2 regions of the Corynebacterium mycetoides genome follow, and region 2 is predicted to be linked to the other one. Evidence: predicted binding sites of a transcription regulator. Region 2 holds the regulator's gene; the other holds the start of a gene.
What was found. Region 2 encodes LexA, which represses DNA repair genes until DNA is damaged. Its sites were predicted from a motif close to CGAACANNTGTTCG; they were not measured.
Positions count from the first base shown of each region.

Region 1: BLS40_RS00105 (HNH endonuclease signature motif containing protein) is a predicted target of LexA. The motif match lies at 3,703-3,716, and genes of this name have one in related genera.

Region 1 is NZ_LT629700.1:13,434-22,280, reverse strand. It holds gene BLS40_RS00115 (DUF418 domain-containing protein) at 43-1,269, shown strand; gene BLS40_RS00110 (MFS transporter) at 1,280-2,452, shown strand; gene BLS40_RS00105 (HNH endonuclease signature motif containing protein) at 2,449-3,675, opposite strand; gene BLS40_RS00100 (BCCT family transporter) at 3,836-5,641, opposite strand; gene BLS40_RS00095 (type 1 glutamine amidotransferase domain-containing protein) at 5,706-6,383, shown strand; gene BLS40_RS00090 (glycerol dehydrogenase) at 6,384-6,548, opposite strand; gene BLS40_RS00085 (cation diffusion facilitator family transporter) at 6,645-7,514, shown strand; gene BLS40_RS00080 (hypothetical protein) at 7,602-7,898, shown strand; gene BLS40_RS00075 (SDR family NAD(P)-dependent oxidoreductase) at 7,970-8,728, opposite strand.
Region 2 is NZ_LT629700.1:737,567-746,413, reverse strand. It holds gene hflX (GTPase HflX) at 1-741, shown strand, start outside; gene BLS40_RS03695 (uracil-xanthine permease family protein) at 765-2,042, shown strand; gene BLS40_RS03690 (HPr family phosphocarrier protein) at 2,792-3,061, opposite strand; gene BLS40_RS03685 (PTS fructose transporter subunit IIABC) at 3,094-5,088, opposite strand; gene BLS40_RS03680 (1-phosphofructokinase family hexose kinase) at 5,093-6,082, opposite strand; gene BLS40_RS03675 (DeoR/GlpR family DNA-binding transcription regulator) at 6,139-6,939, opposite strand; gene lexA (transcriptional repressor LexA) at 7,068-7,754, opposite strand; gene BLS40_RS11305 (hypothetical protein) at 8,244-8,366, shown strand; gene nrdR (transcriptional regulator NrdR) at 8,427-8,847, shown strand, end outside.

The DNA.
Region 1 (8,847 bases), 720 kb from region 2:
ACGCTTGTCCACAACGTAATGGAACTACTAAGTTAATCAGGTGTGACCAAATCTGCGACCTCTCCCCGCCTCATCCTCCCCGACCTCGCTCGGGGACTGGCTCTGCTCGGAATCGCCGCGGCTAACTCCGCTACTGCCTGGCTCACCAACGGCTACAACCTGGGCAGCGAACCCGGCCACACCGTCGGCGGCGTACGCCCGGACAGCGGACTCGACCAGTTCCTAGCGGTCTTATCGACCATGTTCGTCCACGTCCGCGGACTGCCGATGTTCTCCACCCTCCTCGGCTTCGGCCTCGGGCTCGTCACAGCCAGCCTGTACCGCAAGCACTACCCGCAGGCGGCCGCCCGCAAAGTCCTTGCGCGCCGCTACGTCATCCTCGCACTGTTCGGCCTCGCCCACATGTTGCTGGTGTTCTACGTCGACATCATGTTCATTTACGGCCTCATCGGCGTCATTTTGGCGCTTCTCTTTCCGGTGCAGTCGAAGTCGCTCCGCATCATCGCCTATATCATCCTCGTCGGCTCCGCGCTCCTCTCGACCCTCGGGGCCGTGGGGATGTACTTCGCTCCCGACATAGGCGTTCCCGCTTCTCGGGTCCCCACCACCGAGATCACCAGCGTCGGTACCTACTTCGCCGAGAACGCCCGCGCCGGCGGGATGATGATCGCCAGCACACCGTTCGCCGTCCTCCAGTTGCTCGGACTCGCCATCATCGGATACGTATGGGCCCGCGAGGGTTACCTCGTCAACGTCGATAAGCACCGCCGCGTCCTTACGACCTGGGTGCTGGTCGCTGTGGCGATCATCCTTCTCATCGGCCTGCCGTGGGGCCTGTCCGCGATCGGGGTCATCGACCCGCGCCTGGAGACGCCGCTGATGCTGGCCAATACCGGCATCGGCCTGTTCACCGGACCCGGCATCCTCGCATTCTTCGCCCTGCTGACAAAGGACATGACTACCAACCCGCGCTGGGCGTACCCGTTCGTCGCCCTGGGCAAGCGCTCCATGTCCGGCTACCTCGCCCAGTCCTTCCTGTTCATTCTGCTGGCCATGCCCTTCGGGTTCGGGCTGGGGCTGGAGGCGTCGGTAAGCGGGAAGCTCGGGGTCGGTCTCCTCGTCTGGCTGATCACCCTGGCGCTGGCCACCGCCTTGGAGGCCGCCGGCAGGCAGGGCCCGTTCGAGTGGGCGCACCGCCACCTCTCCTACGGCCGCACGGGTGCGCTTCAACCCTTCGAAAATAGCTCCGAAAAGAGTCTCGCCCGCTAAATTTGTATGCATGTCCACTCGCAAGGTCTTCGCCAGCGTTCTCTTTTTCCTGATTACCGCTGGTTGGGGGGCGAATCACTTCGCCTCCGTGCTGGTTGCCCTGAAAGAACGCGCGGGTATGGACGCGTTGCTGGCGAACAGCGCCTACGGCATTTACGCGGCGGGACTTTTCCCCTGCCTCATCGCGGGCGGGTTCCTCGCCGACCGCTTCGGCGGCCGGCCCGTCGTCATCACCGGCTCTCTCGTCGCCGCCCTCGGCAATGCCGTTCTCATGCTGACGCACACGCCGTTCCCGCTGCTCGCCGGCCGCTTCGTCGTCGGACTGGGAGTCGGCTTGGTTGTCAGCGCGGGCACCGCGTGGGCCGCCCGGCTCGCAGGGGCGTCGGGCGCGACCCTTGCCGGAATTTTCCTCACCTCGGGTTTCGCTCTCGGGCCCATCTTCTCCGGCATCATCGCCTCCGTGGTGCCGTACATTTGGGTGCCCTACGCCGTGACGATTGTCCTCTCACTCGTTGCCGTCGCAGTGTCTCTCGTCGTCGGCGACGTGCCCAACACGAGGCCGCTCGAGGCTTCCTCGGCCCCTCCCCAGGACCCGGCTCCTGTTCCGGCCCACGAGCGCTCCGCGGCCAAGGCGCTGGCGACGTCGGTCCCCGTCGCCCTCTGGGTTTTCGCCTCGATCACCACCACCGTCGTGGGCCTGTCCGCGCGTGTGGCCCATTACTTCCCCACCGGGGTGTTCGTTCCCGGGATCGCAGCCGGCCTGGGCTTCGGAACCGCGCTCATCCTCCAGGCTCTCGGCCGCCGCTTCGACTGGGGGCCACTCTCGGGCGTGGTCGGCGCACTTGCCTCGGCTGCCGGCATGCTCATCGTCGGCCTCGCGGGCCCGCAACCGACGTTTGCCGTGTTCATCGTGGCGGCCCTGCTCCTGGGCACGGCGTACGGACTGTGTCTGCGCGACGGTTTGCTGGACGTGGACACCTACTCCCCGCCGGCGCATCGCGGTCGCGTCATCGGCATCTACTATGTCGCCACCTACATCGGTTTCGCTCTGCCGCCGTTCATCCAGTGGCTGGAGCCGCGCGTCGGGCCGACGCTTCCTTTCTTCGCGCTGTCCGCTCTCGCTCTCACCTCCGCAGTAGTGCGATTTGTTCAGATCCGCTCCGGGTACTTGTCACGCAGTTAGGCAAAATCCAACGAATTGAACTCCTCGACGGTCATTGCGTCGTCGCTCCGCACGGGCAGGCCGTGGTCGCGGGCCACGAACCGTGCGCCGTCGGGCATGAGGAAGTGCACGTCCCCGTAGTCTTTCTTGATGGTGACCGACCCTTCGGACACGAGTGCGTGGCACGCCGAGCACAGCGGCAGCAGGTTGTCCAGGTCCGACGGCCCGCCGTCCGCCCAGTCACGGATGTGGTGCATCTCCATAAACCGCGTGTGCGTGCATCCCGGCATGGCGCAGGTCCCGCCCCACATCAGCATCAGGGCGTTGATCTGGCCCGCCGTGGCTAGGCGCTGCATCCGTCCTGTATTGAGCACGAGACATTTCTCGTCGACCCGGCTCACGCGATAATGGGCGCTGTCCAGGAAGTTCTTCAGCGCCTCCGACGGCGCGCCGGGGTTGTGCGGCAGGTACGCGCGCCCGTCCGTGGTCATGACAATGTTCACGTGCGCACCCGGCGTGCGCAGGGAGGAGCGTGGCGACGTCCGCACCATGTTCACCATCCCCATAAACGAGGCCAGAAGGGCCTTGCCCGGTGGCAGCCCGAAACCGGACAGTGATGTGGCGCTTGAGTCGAGGGCCGCGCTGGCCGCTTGATCATCCACCGCCCCGTCGGCGTCGCGGTCCAGATCGTCGAAGTCGATGTCGTGGTAGGCCAGCTCCCCCAGCTTGAGAGCAGCCATCAGCTGCGCCCCCTCGGCCGCAGAGAAGTTGCCCCACAGCCGCACCCGGCCGTTGTCGCGGACCCTGATGCGCACGTAGGATTTCTCGCGGTCGGATTCCCCTTCGCGAAACGCCAGCAACGCTCGCTCGAGCTCGTGATAGCCGAGCTCAGTGGCCATTTCCACGAGCTGGCCTTCGTTCTCGGCGGTGACGTAGGGCAGAATGAGCCGCACCTTGGAGTAATTCAGATCCCCCGACGCAAACGCGTCCGCCACCAGGAGAAACTCGAGCAAGGCGCGCGCCACCTTGACGTATTCATGCGCCGTGGTCTGTGACACCCCCAGGCGCTGGACGAGCCACAGCGCGGTTGTCGACGCTCCGAAGCGCCGCGCCAGGCCGGCGGAGTCAAATCTTCCGATGTCTCGCAGGATCTCCGCTTTGCGACGCGTCAGGTACGCGAACGATGCGACGATGCCCTCGGCCAGGTCGGCTGGGTCAGGTTGGACAGGATATGTGGTGGTCATTGCTCCCCCTCGAGCTAGCAACTGTATCGAACACACGTACCGTAGCAAGCACGTTCGACATCCACCCTGACCTGCGGATATAGCAACCTCTCGCAGCAGGCTCAACGCGTAAGAAAACTCCGCATTGCGGAGTTTCCATCACTTCCCACGCATGTTTCCCCTAGTGGCGCCGCGGGCCTTCCTCGTCGACGATGGTGAAGGTCGGCTCTGAGTCGCCGCCCCAGTCCTGGTCCACCTCGCCGCCGATGGCGAGGTCGCCCTCGATGATGAGCGACTCCGACAGCTTCCAGCCGCCCTCCTCCAGGTCGTACTCCAGCTCGGGACGGGCAATCTCGTTGCCCTCGGCGTCATAACCCGGAGCCGGGCGGTTCTCCGCCTCTTCCAGCTTCTCGGCACTGTCCGTCTTCTCCCACTGCCGGGTGCGAATGCGGCGGCGTGCGGCCGAGTCGTCGTTCATTGCCTTGAGCAGCGAGTACATCATGAAGAAGTACATGATGAAGAACGGCAGGGCGATGATGATCACAACCTCCTGCAGCGCCTGGATCCCCGTGTCATTGATGAACAGCAACGCGGCGGTGACCACGCCGATGGCCACGACCCAGCCGACCTTGTAATACGTCGGCGTCTTGTTCTCCTCACCGGAGGCGAACATGTCCATCACCATCGCGGCGGAGTCCATGGAGGTGACGAAGTACAGGATGATCACGAACAGGGCGACGGTGCCCACCAGCCCGTACATCGGGTACTGCGACAGCAAGGTGAACAGCGCCTGCGGGGTATCGCCCTGCTCTACGACGGGCCCGGTGAGCACGCCCGGATCGGCGGCTTCGATCTCGGTGGCCGCGCGGCCGAAAATGGAGAACCACAGGATGTCGAAGGTGGTCGGCAGCAGCAGGGTGCCGCCGATGAACGCGCGCACCGTGCGACCCTTGGAGATGCGGGCGAAGAACATGCCCACGAACGGCGCCCAGCAGATGCTCCACGCCCAGTAGAAGGCGGTCCACGTCGCGTGCCAGCCGGGGTTGTCGTTATAGGAGTCCACCCAGAACATCAGCTCAGGCAGCGAGTTGGCGTAGATGCCGAAGGACTCGGTGACCTGCCCAATCAACTTCAGCGTCGGTCCGGCCAGCAGCACGAACACCATGAGGACGACGGTCGCGGCGATGTTGAGGTTGGAGAGGAACTTGATGCCCTTGTCCAAGCCGGAGGCCACCGACAGGCACGCGGCGACAGTAATCGCCAGGATGATGCCCAGCTGGACCGGGGTGACAAGCGGCACGCCCCACATGATGTTCATGCCAGCGGAAATCTGCAGCACACCCAGGCCGACCGAGACGCCGATGCCGAAGACGGTGCCGATGATGCCGAAGGCGTCGATAAGCTTGCCCGGCCAGTCGTACACGCGCGAGCCCAGCAGCGGGGCGAACAGCGACGACAGACGCGCCGGCATCTTGCGCTTGTAGCTGAAGTAGCCCATGGCCAGGCCCGGAAGGGTGAAGATCACCCACATGTGGATACCGAAGTGGTAGTAGGTGAACTCGAAAGCTTGATTGATGGCCTCGCGGCTCATCGGTTCGAAGTCACCGCGCGGGGGATTGTAGGCGTGGTGCAGCGGCTCGGCCGCGCCCCAGAACAACAGCGTCGCGCCCATCCCGGCGGCGAAGAGCATCGCGAACCAGACGGGCAGGGTGTATTCGGGCTCGTCGTCATCGTCACCAAGCCGCAGGTTGCCGTACTTGGACACGAAAATGACGATGAGGAAGACTAGGACGGCGGAGACCCCGCCGATGTAGAACCACGAGAAGTTGTCCATCAGCGCACCCGAGATGGCCGAGTAGGCGCTGCGGGCGCGGTCGCCGAACACGACGGTCAACGCGACGAAGAGGGCAATGAATCCGACCGACGTATAAAAGATCAACGGGTCGGATTTAAGCCCGCGTTTCGGGGCGGAAGTGGTTGTCGACATGGGTGCGAAGTGTAGCCGATCGAGGGTCTTCCGCGCGCCTCGCGACGGTGCTATGGTCGGAGCAATGAAATTCCTTGCAGTAGCAACAAGCACATACCGTTACCAAACCTCTGGATACCGCACCGGCCTCTGGCTGGGCGAGTACACCCACTTCTACGACGTTCTGACCGAAGCGGGCCACACCGTGGACCTGGCGAGCGTGCAGGGCGGCGTTGTCCCCCTCGATCCCGTTAGCCTGATGCCGCCCGTGATCGGGATGGGCGACACCGACAAGCGCTACGAGGACGGCGAGTTTATGAAGCGCCTCGACAACACCCCGGCGCTGGCCGACGTGGACAAGGACAGCTACGACGGGATCTACCTCACCGGCGGGCACGGCACGATGTACGACTTCACCTCGGAGACCGTGCGCGAGGCCGTGGCAAGCTTCGCCGATGCCGGAAAGATCGTTTCCGCCGTGTGCCACGGCCCGGCCGGTCTGCTTAACGTGACGCTCGCCGACGGCTCCAAGCTGCTCGACGGCAAGAAGGTCACCGGCTTCACCTGGGCCGAGGAGAAGGTGGCCCGCCGCGCGGACAACGTCCCGTTCAGCCTCGAGGACGAGCTGGGCGCGCAGGCCGGCGAGTACAGCAAGGGCGCTGTCCCGATGACCGAGCACGTCGTTGTCGACGGTCTCCTTGTCACCGGGCAGAACCCGATGAGCGCCGCGGGCGTCGGTAAGGCCGTGCTCGAGCTCATCTAATTAACGCAGTAACCTGCCTGCGATGGCGGAGGTGACGGCCGAGCCGACCAGCACTAGCACGGTGTAGGCGAAGCCGCTCACCCCCAACATCCGCAGCAACCATCCAAAAAACAGGGCGCCGGCGACGGCGCCCACAATTGCGATTATCCAGCCTCGGGTATCCATGCCCACCGAGTATAGGCCGGATGCGAACGTCGCTAAGCCCATCCGGGAATGAGGTGACCCGCCGTGCTCGACGGACAGAAGCTGCTGGAACGATTCATGTGGCTGTCCATCGCCGCATCAGTTGCCACCATCGTGCTCAAGCTCGTCGCCGCGTGGGTCACCGGGTCGGTGGGTTTTCTCTCGGACGCCATCGAGTCCTTCATCAACGTCGTCGCGGCCGTCGTCGGGCTCTGGGCGCTGAAAATCTCCGCGAAACCGGCCGACGTCAACCACAACTTCGGTCACGCCAAGGCCGAGTACTTCTCCGCGCAAGTGGAGGGGTCGATGATTTTGGTCGCATCCGTGGCCATCATCTACACCGCCGTCCAGCGGCTCATCGATCCCCAGCCGATCGAGCAGGCCGGAGTGGGCTTGCTCTTATCGACGCTCGCCGCAGCGTTGAACCTCGCCGTCGGCGTAGCGCTGGTGCGGGCGGGCAAGAAACACCGCTCCGCGACTCTCGCCGCTGACGGACGCCACCTCCTCACCGACGTATGGACCACAGCCGGGGTGCTCGTGGGCATCGCGCTGGTGTGGCTGACCGGGTGGGAGATTCTCGATCCCCTCATCGCGCTGGCCGTCGGAATCAACATCCTCGTTACCGGCTACACCCTGCTCAAGAATTCTCTTGTCAGCCTCCTCTCAGAGGCCCTGCCGGAGGACGAGCGCCTCGCCATCAAGAACTACCTCGACGGCGTGGAAGAGCAGCACGCAATCAAGTTCACCGACGTGCGCACGGCTGCATTCGGGCGTGAGCGCCTGGTCAACGTCGTCATGCAAGTGCCCGGGCAGTGGAATGTGGACCGCGCGCACGAATACGCCGACATGGTCGAAGACGGCGTGGACGAGGCCGTTGGAGGCGCGCGGACGATCGTGCACGTCGAGCCGCTGGGAACCACAACCCACGTGGAGTTCAACTGGATTTAGCACCCCCGATCTAGCCCCATTGTTGAAAACTAATTGGAAACTGGGTTTAATGGAAACTAGTTGAAAACAGCGAGAAAGGATTGTTCCATGAGCACCCACACCATCCATGAGACCCACGACCACGTCCACGGCGAGGGCTGTGGCCACGTCGCGGTCCCCCACGGCGACCACGTCGACTACGTGCACGACGGCCACCTGCACCGCAGCCACGACGGCCACTGGGACGAGTGCATCCTGGCCGAGCACACCGAGCACGGCGAGCACGCCGGCCACACCCACGGCGAGGGCTGCGGCCACGTCGCGGTCCCCCACGGCGACCACGTGGACTACATCCACGACGGCCACCGCCACGCCGCTCACGGCGACCACTACGACGAGCACTAGTCCAGTACCCGTCACGTAGTTGCAAAAGGCCCCTTGATGGGGCCTTTTCGTGTGCGTTCCTCAGCTAAACGCTAGACAGCGGTGTAACCACCGTCGACAAGGTGGTAGCTACCGGTAATGAAGGAAGCCTGATCGCTGAGCAGGAACGAAACCAATGCGGCGACCTCATCTGCCGTGCCCAAACGCCCGGTCGGGTGCTTGGCAATAAGGCCCTCGCGGGCTTCGTCAGGCAGGTTCTTGAGCAACGGAGTATCGATGTATGCCGGGCCCACAGCATTGATGCGGATGCCTTCCGCGCCATATTCAGCAGCGGCGTTCTTGGTCAGGCCAACAACGCCATGCTTCGCGGCGGTGTAAGCGGCATTGCCAGGAGCTGCGACCGTGCCGTGGATCGAGGCCATGTTTACGATCGCGCACTCGGAGGTGTTCCCCTGCGTAAGGAACTGCTCAATCTGGTAGCGGTTGCCGTAGGCGACGCCCGAAAGGTTGATGGCAATGACGTTATCCCAGTCCTCCAGATCCATCTCCCCGACCTTGTTGGACGTGCCACCGATACCAGCATTGTTGACAGCGAGCTCAAGGGAGCCGAACTTCTTGACAGCAAACGCCACGGCTTCCTTGTTCTTCTCAGAATCGGCAGTGTCAATCTCGAACGACGCTGCCTCTCCGCCAGCTTTGACGATCTCCTCAACAACCGTATCGGCGGCATCGACCTTCAGATCCGCCACCACTACCCTCGCACCTTCGGCGGCGAGCTTCTTGGCTACCGCCGCGCCGATGCCCGAGCCTGCGCCGGTAACGAGTGCGACCTTGCCCTGAAAAGTAGACATACTATTTCCCTTCAATGTATTTCCTACGATGCAACATCTAGTGTACCGACGTAAACGAAGAGTGGCGCCGCGCTACGCTTCGCGCGGCTCGAGAAGATCCGGCTCGCCGGATGGTCGTC
Region 2 (8,847 bases):
GGCATGAAAACGGCGCGCGAGGTCAAGCGCGCGCAGCGCCAGCGCTCCACCACGCCGAAGATCGCCATCGCCGGGTACACCAACGCGGGCAAATCCTCGCTGATCAACGCCATGACCAACGCCGGCGTGCTTGTCGAGGACGCGCTGTTCGCCACCCTGGACCCGTCGACACGCAAAGCCCAGCTTGCCGATGGCCGCAACGTCGTCCTCACCGACACCGTCGGCTTCGTGCGGCACCTGCCCACGCAGCTGGTCGAGGCCTTCAAGTCGACGCTGGAGGAGGTCACCGGCGCCGACCTCATGCTGCATGTCGTCGACAGCTCCGACGCCTTCCCGCTCAAGCAGATCGAGGCTGTGAACAAGGTACTCACTGACGTCACCCGCGAATCCGGCGAGGCCATCCCGCCGGAGATCGTCGTGGTGAACAAGATCGACCAGGCCGACCCGGTCGTCCTCGCCGAGCTGCGCCACGCCTTCGACGCCACCGGCCACGACGTCGTCTTCGTCTCCGCCCGCACCGGCGAGGGCATCGCCGAGCTCGAGGCCAAAATCGAAATGTACCTCAACAGCGTCGAGGCGCACGTGCAGATGCTCGTCCCGTTCACCCGCGGCGACGTGGTCAGCCGCGTCCACGAGCAGGGCACCGTGCGGGCCGAGAGCTACGAGGAGGGCGGCACGCTTATCGACGTCCGCCTGCCCCACGTCATCGCCGAACAGTACGCCGAGTTTGTGGTGTCCTAGCCGGTAGGCGACAATATCCATCCGTGAATAATTCTTACGGATGGACCCTCCACGGTGACGGGCGCCGCGTTCTACCCGGCGCGGTCGTCGCCCCCGATGAGAGGCTGAGCTGGCCGCGCACCGCGGTCATCGGCATGCAGCACGTCGTGGCCATGTTCGGCGCCACGCTGCTCGTGCCCACCCTAACCGGGTTCCCGGTCAACACCACGCTGCTGTTCTCCGGCCTGGGCACCATCATCTTTCTGCTGATCACCCGCAACAAGCTGCCCAGCTACCTGGGCTCCTCGTTCGCCTTCATCGCCCCGCTCACCGCCTCGCAGCAGTACGGGGTGGGCGCCCAGCTCGGCGGCGTACTGGTCACGGGCCTGGCGCTCATCGCCGTCGGCGCGGCGGTCCAGGTGGCCGGCAAGAGGCTCATCGATGCCGTCATGCCCCCGGCCGTGACCGGCGCCATCGTCGCGCTCATCGGGTTCAACCTCGCGCCCACGGCGGTGGCGAACTTCGAGGCACAGCCGTGGATCGGGGCGGCGACACTCGCTACCATCGCCGTGTTGTCCGTGGCCGCCCGCGGGATGCTCTCTCGCCTGTCCATCCTTGGCGGCGTCATTGTAGGCTGGGTCGCCGCGGCGCTCAGCGGCGGCTTGTCCGACGACGCGCTGCAGGCGATTTCCGACGCCCCGTGGGTGGGCATACCGCAGTTCCACACCCCCGAATTCCACCTCTCCGCCGTCCTGGTCACCCTGCCCGTGTTGGTGGTGCTCATCGCGGAAAACGTCGGCCACGTCAAGGCGGTGGGCGAGATGACCCAGCGCAACATGGACGACTTTCAGGGCCGCGCGCTCATCGGCGACGGCATCGCCACCACCCTCGCGGGCAGCTTCGGTGGTTCCGGCACGACCACCTACGCCGAAAACATCGGCGTAATGGCGGCCACGAAGGTCTATTCCACCGCCGCCTACTGGGTCGCCGCAGTGTTCGCGGTGGTGCTCGCGTTCATTCCGAAGTTCGGCGCCGTGGTGTTCAGCATCCCCGTCGGCGTGCTTGGCGGGGCGTGCCTCGTGCTCTACGGCCTCATCGGCATGCTGGGCGTGCGCATTTGGCAGGACAACCGCGTCGACTTCACCAACCCCGTCAATCTGATCACCGCCGCCGTCGCGCTCATCGTGGGCATCGGCAACCTCTCGCTGACGCTCGGGCCTGTTGAGCTCCAGGGCATCGCGCTGGGCTCGGTGGGCATCATCGTGGCGTACCCGATCATGACATGGGCCTTCGCCACGATCGGCGAAGGGCAGTACCGGTAGTTCCTTGGGCGGCGGTGCGGCGGTGCGTTTCGGGGCTGCGCTTCGGGGTTGCGGTGTAGTTCGACCGGAAGAGTGTTTCGGAGCGGTGTGGGGCGTTTGGTGGGGGTTCCGGTCGAACAGGGGCCAGCGCCGCTAGGTCGTGCCGGTGCGTGTTCGACCGGAAGCGTGCCGGAGTCCCCTTCATGGCCGGAAAATGTCATTCCGGTCGAACAGCGCTCGTCCCACCAGGTGCGTGTTCGACCGGAAGCGTGCCGGAGCCCCTTCATGGCCGGTAAATGCCGTTCCGGTCGAACAGCGCTCGTCCCACCCGGTGCGTGTTCGACCGGAAGCGCGTTTCAGAGGCCTGCGGGGCGGAAAAGGCCGTTCCGGTCGAACAAGGGGGTTAGCCGTCAGACCCCGCAGGTGCGTGTTCGACCGGAAGCGTGTTTTAGGAGCCTGCGGGCGTGAAAATGCCTATTCCGGTCGAACAAGGGGCCAACGCCACTAGTCCCGCCCGGTGCGTGTTCGACCGGAAGCGTGCTTTAACGCCCTGAGAGGTCAGAAAGGCCGCTCCGGTCGAACAAGGGGGTTAGCCGTCAGACCCCGCAGGTGCGTGTTCGACCGGAAGCGCGTTTCAGGCGCCTGCGGGAGCGGTAAAGGCCGTTCCGGTCGAACAAGGGGGCCAGGTTAGCTAAGCCCTGCTGTACCCCGTTCGACAGAAACGGCCACCCAGCGCCCCGAAAGTCCGGAAACGCCGGTCGAACAGTGACCTACTCCTCGTCGAGGTTCTGCTCGATGAGAGCCGCGATCTTCTCTACGGCCTGCGCATTGTCCGAGGTCACGGTGACCTCGTCGCCGTACTCCGCGCCCATCGCCATGATCATCAGCGACGAGGCTGCGTCGGTCTCGTCGTCCGGGTCGTCACCGACGCGGGTGAGCACGATCTCCTCGTCGAACTCACCGGCCGCGTCAGCGATCACGGTTGCGGGGCGAGCGTGGAGGCCCACAGTGGAGCCGACCTTGACAGTCTTGGAAGCCATAGAGAAGTCCTTTCGTAAGTGGTGACTCGAGTCTACGCGGTCTGCGCAGCGTGCTCGATGGCCTTGTTGGGCCAAATCTGCTTGGCCGCGATGACCGCAGCCGCGGACACCGCCACGCCTGCGGCGAGGGCGGCGAACATGCCCCACCACGGGTCATACGCGAAGATGACGAAGATGCCGCCGTGCGGCGCCTGCACTCCCGTGCCGAGCGCCATGGACACCGCGCCGGCGGTCGCGCCGCCGAGCATCATCGACGGGATGACACGCAGCGGGTCAGCCGCGGCGAAGGGGATCGCGCCTTCGGAGACGAAGGACAGGCCGAGCAGCCAGGCGGATTTGCCGTTCTCCTGCTCCGCGGGCGTGAAGAGGGACCGGCGTAGGAACGTGGCGATGGACAGGGCGATCGGGGGCACCATGCCGGAAATCATGACGGCGGCCATGATCTGGAAGCTCGACTCGGTTCCGGCGGACAGGCCCGCGGTGCCGAAGAGGTAGGCGGCCTTGTTCACCGGCCCGCCGAGGTCGAAGCACATCATCATGCCGATGATCACGCCGAGCAGGATCGCGGACGACCCGCTCATGGATTCCAGCCACCCCTGCAGGCCCTCCATGATCGCCCCGAGTGGGCGGCCGAGCAGCAGGAACATCAAAAGGCCGATGGCGAGCGAGGTCAACAGCGGAATGATCACCACCGGCATGAGTGAGCCGAGCCAGCGCGGCACTGTCCACGACTGAATCCAGTACGCGATCACTCCGGCGAGGATGCCGGTGACGAGGCCGCCGATGAACCCAGCGCCGAGCAGTACGGAGCTCGCGCCGCCGATGAACCCGGGGGCGATGCCGGGCCTGCCCGCGAGCCCGTAGCCGATGTAACCGGATAGTGCCGAGACCACGAATCCCATGCCCATTTGGCCCGTGGCAAACAGCACGGCGCCCAGGTAGAGCAGCCACCCGGAGCGCTCGAACGTCATCACGGCGCCGTCCACGTTGACCTGGTTTCCGGGCAGGTTGGTGGGGGAGAACTGCGTGGCAATCGCCTGCCACCCGTTGGCCATGTCGTAGCCGCCGATGAGGAATCCGAGCGCGAGCAGGAGGCCGCCGGCGGCGACGAACGGGACCATGTAGGACACGCCGGTCATCACCGCCTGCTGGATGCGCTTCGGCCAGCTGTCGGTGCTCTGGCGCGCGGCGTCGCCGTCGTCACCCGCGGACGTCGATGCCTTGACGACGTCCGCGTCCGGGTCGTCCGCCGCGGCGACGGCGGCGTCGATCAGCGCGTCGGGGGAGTCGATGCCGCGCTTGACGGGGGCGTTGATCAGCGGTTTGCCGGCGAAGCGGCCCTGGCCGCGCACGGCGACGTCGTGGGCGAAGATGACGGCGTCTGCGTCGCGGATAAAGGAGTCTTCGAGGGCGTCGTAGCCGGAGGAACCCTGGGGTTCGACGCGCAGGTCGACGTCGTCACGCTTCTGCGCGGCCTGAACCAGGGCGTCGGCGGCCATGTAAGTGTGCGCGATGCCGGTGGGGCACGAAGTCACCGCGGCGATCCTGTACACCCGCTTCGGCGGCTCGGGCGCTCCGCCGACGACGGCGATGATCTCCGCGACGGCGTCGTTCGGGGTCGCGGCTGCGCGCAGCTTATCGACGAACTCCCCACGCACCAGGGCCCTGGCCAAGGTGGACAGGATTTTCAGGTGTTCCTTGCCGCCGCCTTCGGGCGCGGCGATAAGGAACACCAGGTCCGCGTCCCCGTCCGGGCCGCCGAAGTCGACCGGACGGGCCAGCCGGGCGAAGGCGAGGGTGGGCGTGGCGACGGCGGAGGAGCGCACGTGCGGGATGGCGACGCGGCCGGGAACACCCGTCGGGGCTTTGGCTTCGCGCTCGATGGCGCCGTCGGCAAGCGCGGCCGCGTCGGTGGTGCGGCCGGCGGAGGCAACCATGCCTGCCAGGCGGGTGATGACATCGGTGGGGGCGGATCCGAAATCGACGTCGAGGCCGACGAGTTCGGGGGTGATTAACTGGGGGCTCATGGCGTCAGTCCTTCTCGGAGGTGGAGAGCGGGAAAACGTCTGTGTGGGCGAGGTCGATCTCGGCCGGCGAGGGGATGCCGGTGGCGGGCTTCGCGGCCGCCGCCGAGCCGTAGGCAACGCTGCGGCGCAGGCATTCCGCGGGCGCTTCCCCCGCGACGCGCGCCATGATGTAGCCGGCCAGCGCCGAGTCGCCCGCGCCGACGGTGGACTGCGCGGCGGCGGGGGGAGCGGTGGCGGCCCAGGCGCCGGACCCGGTGACCAGCACCGCTCCGGCTGCACCCAGGGTGACCACGACCTCCTTGACGCCGGCGGAGCGCAGGGTTTCTGCGTGGGCGCTGATCTCCGCGTAGTCGCCGCGGGCGGCCTGCTGCTCGAGCTCGCGGCCAGTGGTCCCGGAGTCGGTGAGCTGGGCGAGCTCGAATGCGTTGGGCTTCATCACGTCGGGCGCGGCGTCGGCAAGGTGGGCGCTCAGCGCCACAAGCGGCTTGTCGGAGGTGTCGATGGCGACGACCGCCCCCGGGCAGGCCTTGCGGATCTGGCGCGCGAGCGTGGCGTACCAGTCCAGCGGTGCGCCGGGCGGCAGGGAGCCGGCCATGACGACCGCGTCCGCTCCGCCCTCGGCCATGGTGGAGATGACGGTGTCCGTGATGCGGGCGACGTCGGCGCTGCCGAGCAGTGGGCCGGTCTCGTTGATTTTCGTGGTGCGGCCGCCGCGCTCCGACAGTGTTGTGTTGGTGCGGACGGTGCCGTCGATGGGCACCGTCTTGAGCGGAACGTCCGCCGTGCGGCACAGCAGAGTGAACGGGTCTGTCGGCCCGCAGGGCGCGATGGCCAGCGTGGGCTGGCCCGCCTGTGCGCAGGCGCGGGCGACGTTGATGCCTTTGCCCCCGGCCTCGCGGCAAGCTCGGAGGGCGCGGTTGACGCCACCCACCTCTAGAGAGTCGAGCTCGAGTGTGGCGTCGATGCTCGGGTTGGGAGTGAAGGTGACTATCACTGCGGGGCTCCTCGGGGTCTCGTTACCCCCGATTCTTTCCGAATGTGCCCGGTTGGTCAAGAGGGGGTAGTTTCTCCCCCTGCCAGAATGACCTCGACGCCGTGCTGGGCGAGCTCGTCCAGGATCGATTGCGGGGCGGCGTCGTCGGTGATGACTACGTCGACGTCGTCAAGCGGGGCGAAGCTGACCAGGTAGTCGTTGCCGAGCTTCGAGGAGTCGCACAGCACGACCACTGTGCGCGCGTTGGTCACCATCGCGGACTTGATCGCCGCCTCTTGCGCGTCCGCCGTGGACAGACCGTGCTCGACGCTCAGCGCGTTGGTGCCAATAAACGCCACGTCGGCGCGCAGAAGGGCGAGGGAGCGCAGCGCCGTAGGTCCCACCACCGCCTGCGTAATCGCGCGGACAGACCCGCCGAGCAGCTGGACGTGGGGCAGCTGCGCCGCGGACAGATCCAGGGCGATCGGGATGGAGTTGGTCACGATCTGCCAGGAGGGCGCGTGCGGGTGCGTGGCGATGATGCTGGCGAGCGCGTGAATCGTTGTGCCGGAGTCGAGGAAGATCCCGCCCTCGGGGTGGTCCGGAAGGAAAGCGAGCGCCGCGCGCGCGATTGCCGATTTCGCCGAGGATGCGGAGCGGAACCTCGTGTCGAGCGGAAACTCCGTAGTGAGGTAGGACTGGCTGGCCACGGCCCCGCCGTGGACGCGCTGGATCACGCCGTCCCGGTTCAGTGCCGCGAGGTCGCGCCTAATGGTCTCCGCCGTGACGCCGAATTTCTGTGCAAGCTCCGTGACGTTGACCCGGCCCTCGACGGCGGTCAACGACGCGATCTGTCGCCTGCGTTCTTCTGCGTACATGCCTGGGCCGTCCTTGGGGCTGAGAGGGGAGTAAACCGTCTGCCATTGTTCCAAACAAAACCTGCCCGGTTGGGTGTGTTTGTGTTTGCATGCCCCCAAGCGGGGCTACATACGGGGGCGGAGGGGACCTAGAGGGTCCGGAAAACGGACACGACCCGCCCCATGATCTGTGCCTCGTCTCCCTTGATGGGGGAGAACGCGTCGTTGTGGGGCAGCAGCCACACCCCGGAGGAGTCGCGGTGGAACTCCTTGACCGTCGCTTCGCCGTCGAGAAGCGCGGCGACAAACTCGCCCTCCTCCGCTACCGGCTGGGCACGCACGACGACCCAGTCCCCGTCGAGGATGCCGGCGTCGCGCATCGACTCGCCGACGACCTGGAGCATGTAGAGCTCGCCCTCGCCCAGCAGCTCCTGCGGGAGGGGGAAGTAGCTGTCGATGTTCTGCTCCGCCAGGATGGGGGAGCCTGCCGCGATGCGGCCTACCACCGGGACGAAGCGCGGCTGCGACGCATCCTCGGGGGCGACGACGTCCTCGGCGGTGGACTTCCGGGGCTTCGCAGAATCGGGCAGGTGGCGCAAATCTACGGCACGGGGCTTATTGGGGTCGCGCCGGAGGAAGCCCTTCTTCTCCAGTTCCTTGAGCTGGTAGGCGACCGAAGACGTGGACTGCAGCCCGGCGGCGTCGCCGATCTCGCGGATGCTGGGTGGGTACCCGCGCAGCACAACCGCGTCCTGTATCACCTCCAGGATCCGGCGCTGCCGGTCGGACAGGACACTCATGTCAAGCGTGCTCGGGTCGTCTTTCTTGCGGGGCATCGGTTCTCCTCTACTTTCATCGCTACTTCATCGGTACTTCATCGGCGGCGCATCATCGGGCGTGCTTGCAAAGCTACCAGAAGTGGCAAGTTTGTTCGACATTCTTGGCGCGACACTGGACACGTGTTGGACAAGGTGCTATAAATCGAACATAGAGACGGCATCGAACATGTGAACGGTAGCTTGTTCGACGGTGTCCGACTCGCCCTTAGAGTTAAAGGCAACACAACAAAGGAGACAATCATGACCATCCAGATCGATCGTGCCAGCACTGCTCACACTCCCCACACGGCCCACCCGGCCCGGGCTACTACAGTCGCGGTGTGGGACGTCGCCCCCGAGACGCACACGCGCGCGCACTCAACCCGTGTTCGAACCCTCAGTCCACATAATCGAACTCATGAGCGTGTTCCTCGCCTGCCACGGCCCACGGAAATCCCGGCTGAGACCGCATTCGAATCCCGCCACGAAAACCGCGCGGATATTCTCATGGGCGCCGTTCTCGGTCTCGCGCTGATCCTCGGTTCGGCGGCCGGTGGCGCATTCTCCGCGGACCCGGCGGACCAGGGCCATGGGGCGGCGCACGACGTCGTCTCGGCGCAGGTGCGCTAGCTCCCAGCGCTAGGATCTGGCTCTAGGTTCTGGCGCTCGTCCGGGGGTAGTATCGGGGGCATGCACTGCCCGTTTTGCCACCACGAACAGTCGAGGGTTCTCGATTCCCGCGTCATCGACGCCGGGTCCGCCATCCGTCGCCGGAGAGAGTGTGCGAACTGCGGAGGGAGATTCACCACGGTGGAAAAGGCCATCCTCATGGTGGTCAAGCGCAACGGGGTCAGCGAGCCGTTTGATCGCGACAAGCTCATCAGCGGCGTCCGCCGCGCCTGCCAAGGCCGCGACGTGTCCGACGACGCGCTCAAGCGCCTCGCCCAACAGGTGGAGGAGACGGTGCGTAGTCACGGTAGCTCGCAGGTCGACGCCAACGATGTCGGCCTCGCCGTCCTCGAGCCGCTTCGCGCACTCGACGAGGTCGCATACCTGCGCTTCGCGTCCGTCTACAAGTCCTTTGAGTCGGCTGACGACTTCGAGTCGGAAA